2 regions of the Desulfosporosinus sp. FKA genome follow, and region 2 is predicted to be linked to the other one. Evidence: riboswitches for the same ligand, from Rfam matches in the RefSeq annotation. Region 2 holds a riboswitch; the other holds the start of a gene.
What was found. A riboswitch is a leader RNA that binds a small molecule or an ion and turns the genes downstream of it on or off. The one in region 2 is predicted to bind cyclic di-GMP.

Region 1 (7,744 bases), on a different contig from region 2:
TAGCAAATAAACAAATGATGGTTGTACAAACGGATACAGTAAATGGACTTGACTTTTCGGAAAGATACTGTCCATTGATATTGTATAGAGCATAAAATAGGGCGGATACAACAGCATAAAAAAGGCCCGACATACTGATTTTTTGGCCAGACATGTTTGTAACATCTATAACCAGCAAGCAACCGAAAAAGGCAATAAGCAAAGTTGCTCCTTTAACAAATGATATCTTCTCTTTAAAAATCAAGGCAGACATAAGTACAACCATTAGAGGGTAAGTATAAAGCAATATATTTGTAATGATGACAGACATATGCTTAATGGATAAAAAATAAGTATATGAACATCCAAAAAAGAGAAAGCCCTGAAGGGCTAATTGGATAAAAGAAGATTTAGATATTTTGAAGCCCTTTTTTCTACTGACAAATAGGATAAAAACCATTAAGCTGCTGGCTATGAAAAATCGCGAGAATAACATGACATCTATGGTTAGACCCATGTTAAACCCCCATTTTATGAATATGGGTAAAGCACCATAGCCTATAGCAGCTAAAATAATTAACAGATAGCCATTTAGCATTTCATTGTTTCACTTCTCCCAACACATTTTACACGATACTTAAAATTATAAGTAACGAGCCGACTATTTACCAATACCTAATGTTTATATCGGGTATACACAAAATATTAGTAAGTTTACGTGCAGCAAAAAAGTGAAAACCAGAAATGCTATTATGCTTTTCCACTCAAATAAGACGCAACTTGAATCCCGGCAATTGCTCCGTCAGAAACGGCTGTAGCTATTTGTCTCACCTGCTTTTTGCATATATCGCCCACAGCATAGACACCAGGTATATTAGTTTGCATGCTCTCATTTGCAACAATATATCCATTCTCTTTATTAACCGTAGAATACATTAGTGAATTAGGTGTTGACCCGGCATAGATAAACACATAACTATTCGCAGCTTCTATGATTTCAGTCTCATTAGTATTTATATCTGTAATCTCCAATTTTTCAATACTCATACTCCCTCTAATATTGGTAAGTCTGGAATGCAGACGAATTTTCATATTCAAATTATTTTCTGCTTTTGATGTAAACTCTACTACAGCTCCTAATTTTTCCTCAAAATGGATGAGGTTAACTTGTTTTGCCAACGTTGACAGAAACAATGCTTCTTTTAAAGCACCATCCGAGCCACCCACAACAAAAATTTCTTTTTCCTTATATAGACTTAAATCATCTGACAAATTATAAGCTACTCCTTTACCAATAAATTCTTGCTCCCCTGGTATACCAAGAGATCTAGGAGTAGTACCGTTGGCAATAATCACTGATTTGGTTTGGTAAATACTTTTATTTGTTTCTATTTCTTTGATCTCCGCTTCAAAATTTACAGCAGTTACTTCCTCGAATTTAAAAACTACCCCTGCTTTAATAGCTTGGTTATACATTCTCGTCGCAAAGGTCTTACCAGTTTCATTTTCTGTAATCCCAGAATAATGGGTAACGTTTGAGACTTGTCGGATAGTTCCACCCACTTGGTTTTTTTCTATAACCAATGTCTGCAGCCCTCTGCTAACAGCATAAATAGAGGCGCTGATACCTGCTGGGCCTGCACCTATTATAATCAAGTCATAAATCATAGTTTTCAACTCCCTTATTTTTACTTATTTTTCGGAATCGCCGGCTCGCTATTTTTGAATTCGATGTAAAAAAATATTAATGATCATTCTTATAAATTAGCTTTACCCCTTAAGCTAAAATACTATTCTTCCGTAAGAGTAAACCGAAAACATCACCTATAGATTCCGTTGCTGAAAAAATGCCGCCCCATTTCAGTATAGGGCGGCATCAGTAAAATAATTGGAAGCAGACAAGCTTATCACTCTTTGTATTTTGCAATTTCTTTTGCGGCCTTGCCAGTCATATGCTCGATCTTGACCTCTACCACACAAACTCTACTCCAGTCTTTCTCGATTTCCTTCTGCCCTTCCTGCATATAGTCCGGGGAATACTTTCCGACAAGACTTTCAAGAGCAGCTCTCCTATCAATATCTTCCTTTAGAATCCTAGCTCTGCCAAAAGCGACAACACTGCGAAAATGAGTCGTGAAGGTTTCCTGAATGACCTCATCCTTATCGATGACGCAGAAGGACACCTTATCATTGCGCTTGATGGCATCGATCTTGTGACCTTCCTTTGCGCAGTGGAAATAAAGATTACCATCTACATAAGCGTAGCTAATCGGAATTGCATACGGATAGCCGTCATCACCCGTTACAGACAATACACCTGCCGAGTGAGCCTTAATAATCTCACTTGTTTCTTCTTCGGACAGTAGTTGTTTCTTTCTTCTCATTTCTCTAAACATTAAGCACACCTCATTTTCTTCTTGTTTACTTAAATATTATCTTAAATATCATATAGTAGTTATCGTTGTAATCGCCGCTGATGGGTAGTAACTCTTCGTGCCGTATCGATTCTTGAAAATGGAACATCCAGGTTAAACAGTTCTTGTTCTATATTATGAAGAAAGAGCGATCAAGTCATTTTTCGTTTCACTGTATGGAACGTTCTGCAAATATTGTCGTATATTCTATCATACTTTAAGTATCATGTCGAATATTTGTGAAAAAATAAACTTTTTGATAATTTGCACAAAAGCAGTTAAAATTTATATATAATTTCTTTTCATTAAATTCTTAATTTAATTCTAAAGGGGGGGATCCAATCTTTAACTAAGGTATTTTATGCCGGAGTAAGTGACAGGCCTCCATGTTCGGGGCGGAACGAGAAACTAATCGCAATCGCACTAATATTCTAACTAACCATTTGACAAGCTTGATAAGAAGGAAGGGGTTTTCGATGCCTTGGACACAGAATTATTCAGCATTAGCCGGTAGTATTGGTTTTACTTCACTCGCTGTTGCAGTACCTATCCTCTATCTATTTTGGGCTTTAGCCGTTAAAAAAATGACGGGTCACATTGCTGGTGTAACCACTCTTATATTAACTATTCTAGATGTTGTTATCGTTTACAAAATGCCCGTTTCAATGGCGATTTCCGCCAGCATCCTGGGTGTTTTCAACGGCCTCTTTCCGATTGCCTGGATTGTTTTTTCGGCTGTATTTCTCTATAATTTGGTCGTTGAAGCTGGGCAATTCGATGTCATAAAATCATCAATCGCATCACTCTCGGATGACCGTCGACTTCAAACCTTGTTAATTGCTTTTTCCTTTGGTGCCTTCCTAGAAGGTGCAGCAGGTTTTGGTGCACCGGTTGCTATTGCGGGAGCTATCCTTATAGGTTTAGGGTTTGAACCTCTATATGCTGCCGGCCTCTGCTTAATCGCAGATACTGCTCCTGTTGCATTCGGTGGCATTGGCAGCCCAATCATTGCCGCAGGTTCAGTTACAGGAATAAGCGCCAATGTTATTTCCCAAGCAGTTGGACGCCAATTACCATTCCTTTCTATTTTAGTTCCAATGTACCTTATCATTGTGTTGGCTGGATGGAAGAAAACCGTTGAAGTGCTTCCAGCTGTTCTTATAGCGGGTGGTTCATTTGCTATAACACAATTTTTCTCCTCTAATTATTTAGGAGCTTATCTTCCAGACATCATCTCTTCTCTTGTATCTCTTGTTTGCACAGCAGCTTTCCTCAAAGTTTGGAAGCCAAAAACTATTTGGCGTTTCCCGCATGAAAAAGATACTAAATCAGGTACCGCTGTCAAATATACTGGAGCTCAAATTTTAAAAGCTTGGACACCGTTTATTATCTTAACCATCTTTGTTGGTATTTGGGGAGTACCCGCTTTCAAAGATTTTGTAGCTAAAGACCTGAGATGGTTTATCAACATTAAACATTGGCCTGGTCTTGATGGCTTAATTTATAAAGCAGCACCGATCGTTCCCAAACCTACTCTTTATCCTGCGAACTATGAATGGGATTTCTTCTCTGCCGCAGGAACAGCTATTCTTTTAGCTGCTATCATTTCTTCCTTTATCCTCGGATTGAAGCCATCAAAGACAATCAAGGTTTTTGGAGCGACATTCAAGCAACTTCTCTATCCAATTATTATGATGGGTTCCGTATTAGGAATCGCTTATCTGGCAAACTACTCTGGAATGTCCTTTACACTTGGTTTACTGTTCGCTTCCACCGGAAAAATCTTCCCGTTCTTATCTCCTATCTTGGGATGGTTGGGCGTATTCTTAACCGGTTCGGACACATCTTCCAACGCCTTGTTTGGCAAACTGCAAATGACAACTGCTTCGCAGTTAGGCTTAAACCCAGTTCTGGCAGTCTCCGCAAACAGTTCGGGAGGTGTTATGGGTAAAATGATTTCGCCTCAATCTCTGGCCGTTGCAGCAGCTGGTACCAATCAAGTGGGTAAAGAATCAAGTTTGTTCCGTTTCACCTTTAAACACTCTCTCGGATTTGTGGTTGTTGTCGGCATAATCATTTTACTTCAGGCCTACGTTTTCCCCGGTATGTTACCCCACGTAACGCTTGCACTTCAATAACATTCAATTCGCCTAAGAAGACTGTTCTTTTTGATAGGACAGTCTTCTTTAAATTTGATAAAAAGCAAGTGAACAAGAAGTGGGGGTCTGAAAACTGGATAAATACAGGACTGTAGTTAAGGTTAGACATTACCCATCATTACTAGTTTTTCAGCCATTTGTGTAATTTGCAATAAGGCATTCGAAAGTTCTGAAGCTGCACTGGCTTGAGATTCAGTCATTTTACCTAGTTGCTTAACTGATTTAACTAGATTATTAACAGATGTTTGAACTCCACTTAGATCAGATTCTATTTCGAAAGTTGAATTTCTCGTAGTTTCGGCAAGCTTTCTTATCTCATTTGCAACCACAGTAAAACCTCTACCATATTCTCCGGCACGAGCCGCTTCGATCGATGAATTGATACCAAGAATATTACTTTGGACTGAAATTTTGCTTATTTTTTCTGTTACCTTGTTCGTATGCTCAACTTCTCGAGTGACTTTGTCAATTTCATCAATCATAGCTTTAGTTGTTACATCAAGATCTTCTGAAGTGGCAGTAAGGCTTTCTGAGACTACAGATATTTCCTCTGCAGCTGTAAGAATTTCCCGACCTGCCTCTAGTAATTTATCATAATGCTCGGTTGATATACTTACTGTAATACAACCAACGGTATCTCCATTTTCTTGTATTGGATGGGCTATGCCAACATACGGTATGCCTAAAACTTCTTTTGGGATACGTTTCACAATATGAGTACCTGAATGGAGCGCTTCATCAGTTACAGTATTTTTAGGTACTTGATCCCCTACTTTTAGATTCAAATCTAAATGCGGCCCAGGATAAACGGCAATCACATTTTTTGTATCTAACAGTGTTATAGCTGTTTCCGCATCATAGAGATCCTGTAATTCGCTGGCAATTTCTAGATATGAATTAAGTTTCATTGTTAACGACCTCCATATTCTCTGGATAATTTACACAAATACAACAACCCACTAACTCACTACTGTTAAATTTCGCTAAGTTACTTATAATTCAAAAATCAAAAAAACCTAGTTTATAAATAATTTATAAACTAGGCCGGTTGCGCTACTTTTTCCACATGTATCAAGCGCCCAATTACGATGCATGCTTCATAAATTCCTTGTCATTATAAGAAACTTGCTGTATAACCACGTGTATTATATCGTAAAAATGTCATGAAATTTGTCGCAAAAGGTCACATATGTAAAAATTACTTTTGTTGCGTTCAAACTCTTTCTAAGATCACAATTGCAAACGCGCTCCACGTTATCATTCGATGAAGCGTGTAATGAAAATTGATAATGATGGTCTCGAAATACCTATTCCATAACTTTCTAGAAATTCAAACCTTTTTGCAAACTTTTCAAAAAAACTTGGGCGATGTCAGGATCAAACTGTTTTCCGGAATTTGTTTGAATTTCATATAAAGCCTGTTCCTTAGTGAGGGCATCTCTGTAGGGGCGAGTACTTATCATAGCATCATAACTATCAGCCAGAGCAATAACTCTTGAAATCCTCGGTATTGATTCTCCTTTTAACCCTTTAGGATAACCGTTCCCATCCCATCGTTCATGATGTGCCAATATATAATCTGCCAACTCTAACATTTCATATGATGTACTTATTATCCTATAGCCGATAGCGGGATGGCTCTTTATCTGTTCCAACTCAGCTTCAGTTAGCTTCCCCGGTTTGTTAAGTATGCCTTCTTCGATAGCAATTTTTCCTATATCATGAAGCAGACCGGCAACCCTCAGTCTTCTTATTTCAATTTCAGATAGACCCATCGCTCTCCCTATATACTGGCATAATTCACTAACTCTTTTGGAATGTTGTTCTTCCCTTGGGTTTTTTTCGTGTAAGGTGTTAATGACAGTGTTAATCAGATTATTCCTCGTACCTTCGTTTTCAACAATTTTAACTTTATACATTGAATCCTCAGCACTTTTCAGAACCTTTAATATATCTTCTGCGGCACTCTTCTTAGTTTCCCACCCAAATGAAATGCTGACTTGTATTGAGTTAACACTCAAAGACCGACAATGTTTTTTTATTCTATTGACAATGTTTTCTGCTTCGTTTTTATTAGCCTTAGGTAAAAGAATTACAAATTCATCGCCCCCCCATCGAGCAATTATATCACCAGTTCGACAAGCGTTTTGAATGGCTATTACAGCTTTCTGTAAAAGCTCGTCTCCTTTATCATGGCCAAAGGCATCGTTTACGAGCTTTAAACCATTAACATCTCCCATGATAATAGAAATTGGGAGGTTTCTTTTTGTATCTAGCCGCTTTATCTCCTCTTCGTAGAATCGTCTGTTATAAAGACCTGTTAATACATCATGATAACTTAAATACTGATTTTCATTGTCTCGCTTCTTTCGATCAGAGATATCCCTTATAATACTGAGAAGAACCCGTTCAGATCCTAAATAAGCTCCTTGTGTGCTTACTTCGACATCTAATGGCGTGCCATCCTTGCGATAATGAACAGTTTCCAAAGTAATACCATCTTTATCAGCTGCTTCCATTTGAGCTATAATAGCTGAAGGGTTGTAAAAATGTCTCAAATCAGAAACATTTAAGGATGAAAATTCTTCTTGTGTATAACCATATATTCTCATCGCAGTGTTATTGGCTTCAAGAATATTTCCTTCCATATCAAGGAACCATATTGCATCGTGTGCCTTTTCAGCCAGAATCTCATATTTTTTTAGTCTTTCTAATAATTGGTTTCTCTCAGTCATGTCAATCCCTATTCCAGCAAAATACTGTCGGTCATCAATGCTCACCAAACTAGCTGTTAAGTACATGGGTATTGTAGTGCCGTCCTTTTTTTGCAAATTTGCCTCAGCATCTCCATAGCCCTCTTTGTTTACCATTTCTATACCTTTTATGACCGCGGTTTGACTTTCCAAATCGTTCTGATACCAATCCATTATATGTCTGTTATTTAATTCGCGATAAGAATACCCAGTTAGCTCCTCGTGTTTCTTATTCCATCTCACTAACTTGCTATTATCATCGTACAAATAAATCATACCAGGCGCACTGTCAAATAAAGCATCTGTGAAAATTCTCTCTTTTTTTAACTTGTCTTCGGCAAGTATCTTTTCTGCTATTTCTTCTTCCAAAATAGCATTTAATTCTTGGAGTTGATGGGTACGCTCCGCTACTTTCGCCTCTAATTCTTCATTTAATTTG
Region 2 (7,744 bases):
GGAGTACACTTACCGCAGGACTCGTCTTCGAAGAACTCCATGACCGTCTTGAGATAATCAACAACGCAATGACTGTCATCGACAACAAGAACAGCTCCTGAACCCAGTGATAAACCGTTTTTTCGCAGGTCGTTATAACAAATTTTTGTATCCAGTAATTCTTCAGGGAAACAAGCTCCGCTTGATCCACCCAAATGAACAAATTTCAACGTTTTGCCGCCGGCAATTCCCCCGCCGAGGTCATAAATAAGTTCTCTAAGGGTCGTTCCAAAAGGCACTTCATAAACTCCCCGCTGCACAACATTTCCGGAGAGACACATCAATTTTGTCCCGCCGCTGAATTCCGTCCCCAACGATAGAAACGTTTCTCCGCCTTCCTTAACAATCCAGGGAATACAGGCATAAGTCTCTACATTATTTAAGACGGTCGGCATCATATTAAGGCCCGCATTCTTGATATATGGTGGTTTACGCCTGGGCCTGCCGGTTTTTCCCTCGATTGATTCAACTAAGGCGGTATTTTCGCCGCACACATAAGCTCCTGCTCCTGAAACTACCTTTATATTAAAGTTCAGTCCGGTACCCAGGATGTTTTCCCCAAGGTATCCAGCCTCTGTAGCGTTCTTAACGGCACTTTTTAATATTTTTTGAATTCCGGAATACTCACCACGGCAATAAATGTATCCTTCCTTAGCCCCGAAAATAAAGGCCCCAATTGTCATCCCTTCAATTAACATCAAGGGATCCTCGGCCATAATATGGCGGTCCTTAAACGTTCCCGGTTCTCCTTCGTCCGCATTACAAATCATATATTTAGGCCCTTTTTCCAGAGGAATGGCATAAGCCTGTTCCCACTTAACTCCCGTGGGATATGCCGCTCCGCCTCGTCCAAAAAGATAGGCGTCTTTAATCTCCTGAATAATCTCTTCAGGTTTCATAGTAATTGCTTTTCTTAACCCTTCGTAGCCACCGGCAGCAACAAATTCTTCCACGGAGTCCGGCTTAATTTTCCCAAAACGCGAACTTAATATCTTGGTGTTTCCCATACTGTTAAGCCTCCTCTCTGTAAGATTTGATGACTGCTCTGAGCGAGTCCGGCGTTAAATTGCCATAAACCTTTTCGCCGATTTTTATGGCAGGGGCTATATCGCAGGCACCAAAGCAATTGGAACGTTCCAAAGTAAAGAGTCCATCGTCAGTTGTTTCCCCCGGCTTAATTGCCAACTCTTTTTCTAACATCAGTTCAATACCTTCAGAACCTGACACATGACAGGGACCGCTCTTACAAACTTCAATGAGATTTTTCCCTCTGGGCTTGGTGCTAAACATCCCATAGAAGGTCATAACTCCGTAAACCTTGTTCATAGGCATGTCAAGGGCCTGCGCAACATATTCCACCCACTCCTCGGGCAAATAATTTTTCCCCGAAAGCATCTGTAGTTCGAGCAGAATTTGAATAAGGTCTTCTTGAACATATCGGAACTTTTCCAAAACCTCTTCGACTTTTTTCATTTGTAATACCCCTTTGTTTTGTTCTGCAAATAAACAATAGATATTAATTCATAATTATTTACAATATTCGTTCTATTATCCGAAACACGTTTTCACTATGTAAAACAAATATTAGCTTATCGTGCTAAAAATAACAAGTATTTTTGCCAAAGTTCTAATTTGATTATTATTCACACTTTATAGTTTTGTCTGATTTCGGATTTATAGCAGTACTCAAATTTTTTACTTCTCTTATCCGCCTCAATGCCAATATGATACTCTTCAATATTAAGTATAGACCAGCCCAAATGTAATATATCCACCTTTATTTCATTAAAGTTTATCAAGTAAATTGACGATAAAGAAAGAAATCGATATTTGTACTAATATATAAAGAGAGGTTTTTATGTCAAAAGATTATGAATTCTTTATTGACGGACACCCTAGTATCTATAAAGAAAGTAAAAGGCAACTGAAAATTTATTTTAGTGAACCTGATAAAGGAGTAAATCAAGAAACAGGATTACTTCTTTTTATACCTGGTTTTGGGGGCAATGCTAGTTCCAATATATATAAAAAAATGCGATCTGAATTCTCAGACGCATACAATTTAATAACTGTACAATGCGACTATTTCGGATGGGAATTTATGCAAAGTTTCGATATCTCACAATTATCCTTTGACACGAACTATTTGAAAAGAATCTTTGCACATTCTGAAATAAATGAACTAATGCAACAGAATATTATTGATATCTATACACTTCTAAATATAAGTAAAATTTACAATAACCATTCGCTATATTGTAGTATGCCATTAAAAGAAGACCTAACAAATTTCAATGATATGGGGTTAATGCAGGCAATTGATAACATTACTGCTATATTCGTTGTGATTGATATCTTAAAACAAAATCTATTAGATTTTAATCAGGGTAAAATTATAATTTATGGCCATTCACATGGAGGATATTTAGCATATTTGTGTAATGCCTTAGCTCCATTTTTGGTCTCACATATAATAGACAATTCAGCTTGGCTAATACCCGGATATTTATTTGGTTATCGAACTGAGCACAAAATAATTAATGATGTGCAATTAAATGTTTCTTATGATTACTTTGTGAGTAAAATTCCATATGATATTGAAATAGTATCCCTTCCATTATTATATCAAAAATTTAAAAATGACTGTAAAATTATTTGCTACCATGGAGTTACTGATAATATGACAAGCTCTTCGGATAAAAAAACATTTTGTAGTGAAGTTGATAATTGTTTGTACAATGAAATAACGTTAACCGATGTAGACGGGGAAATGATAAAATCAACGGATCATGGTCTAGGTGCTGATTTTATAAAACTATTCAATTCAACTTACAAAATAATTGAATCTGCAAATGCCAAAAAAACAATACCAACTTCAATTAGTTACAAAACAAATAAATTTATTTATCAGATTGATTACAGTAGTGGGAGACCATTAGTTCATGTTTTAAATGCACATTAATTTTCCCTGATATATTTATTATCAAGGGAGCGCTCCAAGGTGATTCTGAAATTCTGAAGGTCATCGATTTTATCCATCAGATACGTCCCTTTCTTATGATTTCGTTTGGAACTTTTAAGCAATTTTACCTTTAGCTGAACGAGCTCACTTTCTCGGAAACTTCTTAAAGATCATTTGCAGAACTTGCAAAGAAGACCATAGTTATACTTTCAACAAAATAGCCAAATCATTCAATATAACCAACTACTCAGTTACCCCAATGGAGGTTAAAAAGAGTTTCAGAATTCCTATCAAGGAACCCTGAAACTCTTTTTGACTAGTTCTAATGAACTTTCTTTTGGAACAAAGTTTTAAACTAATGTATAAATTGAGCGAACATGGCCAGACCGCTGAACAAGATAACGCTTAGGCCAAATTTTTTAAGGGTCGGAAAATCAAGGCGAACGAATAACTTTTCGCCGATCCAGTAGCCTAAGAAAATGACCAGACAGGCAACCAAGACATTGAAATTGAGGTATTCCAAGTGAAACGTTTGAGCAAAATAAGACATACTTAGGGTTACGATGTTTGAAAGGAGGAAAAAGCGTGCCAGGCTGGCTCTCACCAGCTCTTTATCTTCACTCAGCGCTATCATGCATAAAACCATCGGCGGTCCGCCCAGGCCGGTTGTGGCAGTCAGAAAACCGCTTATAAAACCAAGAACAACCTTAAACAATCCTTGGCGGCGGATTTTAATCCTGGAACTTTTAGTCATGAGAATGGAACTCGCTATAAGAACAATGCCAACAAAGCCTTTTAAAAGACTCTCACTTATAACCCTCATAACATACAAACCGGGAAGTATCCCCATGATGCTGGCTGCAAAAGGGAGGATCAACTGACGGAACCTTGCTTTCCCGGCCGTTCGGCAAATCATAATTACACTGATCAGTGTTGAGGTTACCAGCGTAAACATTACGACTTCCTTTGTGTCTATAACCAAGGTAAGCAAGGGGGTCGCCAGCAAAGCATAACCAAACCCGGTCAAGGTCTGTAAAAGACTGGCCAGCAAAACAACCAGAACTATATAGAGTGTCGTCAACGTTAACACCCTAGATCATCTCCTTTATATCTGCTTGAACGCTCATGCTTTATATCATACACCAAGGAGTCTATGAAAGTCATGGTTGACAATTTAGTAAGGTACCTTTATAATTCTATTCATAAGGTACCTTACTAAATATTAATTGCTTATAGAAAGCGAGGATTAATTATGACTAACAATGAGTTAGACTTATTCGATCAATTTGTCCGCCTTGAATGGCTCCTTCACCGCTATCATCAACACAACCACAGGCACCATGGCCCTATGGGGGACTCTCATCGAGGCCAAGGCCGGGTTCTGGCACTGCTGAAGTTAAAGCCGGAAATTAGTCAGAAAGAACTCTCCGATATCTTGGATATTCGCTCCCAATCTTTGGGGGAATTGCTGGCAAAATTAGAGCGAAGCGGTTTTATCACCCGAACCCCTTCCCAGACTGACCGCCGTGTTATGGAAGTACGTCTGACGGAAGCGGGAAAAACGGTATCTGACCAAAATGAACAGCAGGGAGATCCTGAATCCTTATTCAGCTGTCTAAATCAAGAGGAGCAATCAGCTCTCAGCGACTATCTAAGTCGTATTATTGATAAGTTAGAACAGCAATTCGGAAATATTGAACCCGGAACACATTGGCATGGACATGAACATGGACATCCGCCTTTTGACGGCAGGGGTTTTGGCCCGCATTGTGACCGGAGAGGCGGTCATCCGCCCTTCCATGGCGGACAGTTTGCCCACCATTTCGGCAGAGAAGAGGGACGGTCTCCTTTTGATCCCAGAGAGTTTGGCCAAAATCCTAAGACTGAAGATAAACCAGATAGTTCAAATGAGAAATAGATTATAGTCAAATCTACTGCTGTACGCTAATAAGTTTCTGATAAGTCTCGGTATGCAGCTCTAAAAAACCAGCCCTCTGCCTACTTAATAGGTCAAAGGGCTGGTTTTTTAAGTTTTAAGTCATCGTCTTAAAGCTCTCAAACTATTTGCTTTCAAGAATCTAAAGATTAGGCCAGTCTCTTTTTTAGGAGAAATTTCACTCCTAGTTTCCAAATTAGGCTCATTTACCTTCATTCGATAGGTATGCACTAAACTATCAGCATCTAAGCCAAGAAAACGTGCATAAGAACGCAAATAGGCTATTGCGTATACTCCTCCCGGAAGGATTCCGAAGTTCCCTTCTTCTAAAGCTTGTAAATACTTCGTCCGAATTTTGGTAACTTCCTCAACGTCTTTTAACTCTATTCCTTTTGTTTCTCGGGCCTTCCGTAATTGGTGGAAGACATCATCCATATTTAAGCCTCCGGCAACCTGGCAATCATGGCAGGATCTTTCCTGCTTTAGACCCATAGCTTTGCGTCATACCTTTTCAGATATTTTGCCTTTTTTCAGAACATTTTTCGAGATAAGATAACTTAAATGGAGATTTTATGTATATTGGGAAAACGCAGTTACAGAATGTCGTAATTTTGAGAATCTTCTCCTGAAGTATTTTAACACATTTGTCAATAATTTTAAATACATTTTTACCTGAACATCGGAACTTCGGTGGCAAACGTGTCCTGTGGACACGTTCGCCGAAAACTCCTAGTCCATGCCAAATGCTATTCTACAATTAAAGAGCTAGCTGTAAAATCCGCTTTTGTACATCATTTGTAAATACGCCCCCATGGTAACAAATAACGTTATCAATATCAAATTGAGCTAGTTTCTTCACTGACGTATTCGCTTCATCAAGATCGTAAGTAGCCGAGGGATTAGGTCCCGCTAATAGACCGTCATCGGCAGTAAGGGCATCTCCGGTCACCAACGTTTTAGTTGCTTTATGATACAAACAGATATGACCGGGAGTATGTCCTGGTGTATGGATGACGATAATTCCGCCGCAATAGGGGAGTTCTTCACCATCTTCAATAGTTCTGTCAACCTTAGCTTTCGGAGGGTTGGAAAATACCGCTTGAAGTCGTTTTCGTTGTTCTTCCGGTAACGTTTCAAAGAGTTTAGATCGTTTCGCAGCATCCGCTTTAATCAGGGGCTTATCCCCTTGAATGTACGGCTTTTCAACCTCATGTGCTAATACTTCAACGTTTTGTTGTGAACAAGCCAAGATTTCCGGTAAACTACCAATATGATCAATATCTTGATGAGTTATAATAACCTTGGTCAAGCGATCAAAGGAAACCCCGGTTTTTTCAATAGCCTCCTTAATTTGTGGTTCTAAACCCGGGAAACCGGCATCTACTAGAATTACAGAGTCTTTATCCCAAAATAGTGCTGGATAAATGGTTGTTTGACGCCCCATGAGATTAACTGTCAGTTCAAGGGCTTCAACGCCGTTTGCAATTTTCAATTCTCTCAACCTCCATTGTTACTCTAATTGGATCTATAATAATAACATACAAGCAAAGTTGCAAGGAGGTAATAAAAAATGATAACGATCGGCAACAGCTTCCGCCGCATTTCTCAAGCCTGGTTCCTTCTTCTAAGTTTAACAGCGGTCTTTGCGCTTCTCTATCTCATTTCCGCCCTCTTTCCCAGGCCAATCGACCCTTCCATAAGCAAGTATTTTTCTTTAGCTTTAGCAGAGAAGGCCAGAATATACAATTACGCTCCCCGTATTGTTTATATCGTCCATTTGTGTTTGCAGATCGGTTTTTTAACCTGGCTGCTCTTTAGTACCAGAGGACGCATTTTGTTTCAGCGTGTCCGGAATCTTAGCCGAAATTATTGGGGAGTTTCCGTCCTTTCCATCCTTGCCATATGGCTTGTAAGCACTTTAATTTCTCTGCCTTTCTCATATTACAGCGGATACTACTGGCAGAAAATCTGGGGTTTTAGTACCCAAAGTCAAGTTGCTTGGTGGATTGATTATCTAAAAAATACAAGTATTGATCTTGTTCTCTCATTGGCAGGAGGGATTATTTTCTTCCTATTGGTCAATAAAATATCCCGCTATTGGTGGTTAGTCGGCTCACTGTTGTTTAGTCTTTGGCTCGTTGTGGAATATTTCTTTTGGCCCATTGTCGTATCCCCAATTTTCAACCATTTTGAACCTCTACCTAAGTCAGCCATTACTTCCATGGTTAATGAACTTGCACATAAGGCAGGATTAAACGTTGGCTCTGTTCTCGAGATGGATGCCAGCAAACAAACGACCTTTGCCAATGCCTATTTTACCGGAGTAGGCAGTACAAAACGAATTGTAATTTATGATACTCTGTTAAAAAATTATTCCCTTCCCGAGATCAAAGCTGTTATTGCTCACGAAATGGGACATTGGCGTCATAACGATGTTGCCCACGGACTTTTGTTGGGAATGGCAGGCGGTTTTATCGTTTTTAGTATCTTAACCTTTCTCTTAAAGCCATGGCTGCCCAAAAACTCCGCTAAACCACCAGAGCTCTGGGCCGCCTTGCAGCTTGCACTTATTCTCCTCCTTTTTGTAAGCAGCCCCCTTCAAAATGCCATTTCCAGACAAATGGAACGAAATGCCGATTATTTCTCCTTAGAGCTAACCGGCAACCTTCCAGCGGAAATTCAACTTCAGGAAGATTTGGCACGCAATAGTTTAGCTGATCTAGACCCTCCAGGGTTCATAGTCTGGTTTAGCTATGATCATCCGCCGACCTTAACCAGAATCCACGACCTTGAACGAGAGTATCGAC

Region 1: linked by a shared signal. The riboswitch ahead of B5771_RS25045 (methyl-accepting chemotaxis protein) and the one ahead of B5771_RS18260 (helix-turn-helix domain-containing protein) in region 2 are both predicted to bind cyclic di-GMP.

What each region holds. Positions count from the first base shown of each region.
Region 1 is NZ_NAHZ01000018.1:58,614-66,357, reverse strand. Features, by position in the region: gene B5771_RS05770 (DMT family transporter) at 1-577, opposite strand, end outside; gene B5771_RS05765 (FAD-dependent oxidoreductase) at 730-1,647, opposite strand; gene B5771_RS05760 (pyridoxamine 5'-phosphate oxidase family protein) at 1,887-2,375, opposite strand; gene B5771_RS05755 (lactate permease LctP family transporter) at 2,870-4,531, shown strand; gene B5771_RS25045 (methyl-accepting chemotaxis protein) at 4,654-5,460, opposite strand; cyclic di-GMP riboswitch class II at 5,586-5,669, opposite strand; gene B5771_RS05745 (PocR ligand-binding domain-containing protein) at 5,875-7,744, opposite strand, start outside.
Region 2 is NZ_NAHZ01000032.1:274,683-282,426, reverse strand. Features, by position in the region: gene B5771_RS18285 (NADH-ubiquinone oxidoreductase-F iron-sulfur binding region domain-containing protein) at 1-1,046, opposite strand, end outside; gene B5771_RS18280 (NAD(P)H-dependent oxidoreductase subunit E) at 1,051-1,512, opposite strand; gene B5771_RS18275 (DUF2920 family protein) at 1,898-3,001, shown strand; gene B5771_RS18270 (sulfite exporter TauE/SafE family protein) at 3,357-4,091, opposite strand; gene B5771_RS18265 (MarR family transcriptional regulator) at 4,254-4,919, shown strand; gene B5771_RS18260 (helix-turn-helix domain-containing protein) at 5,040-5,372, opposite strand; cyclic di-GMP riboswitch class I at 5,382-5,472, opposite strand; gene B5771_RS18255 (MBL fold metallo-hydrolase) at 5,695-6,429, opposite strand; gene B5771_RS18250 (M48 family metallopeptidase) at 6,508-7,744, shown strand, end outside.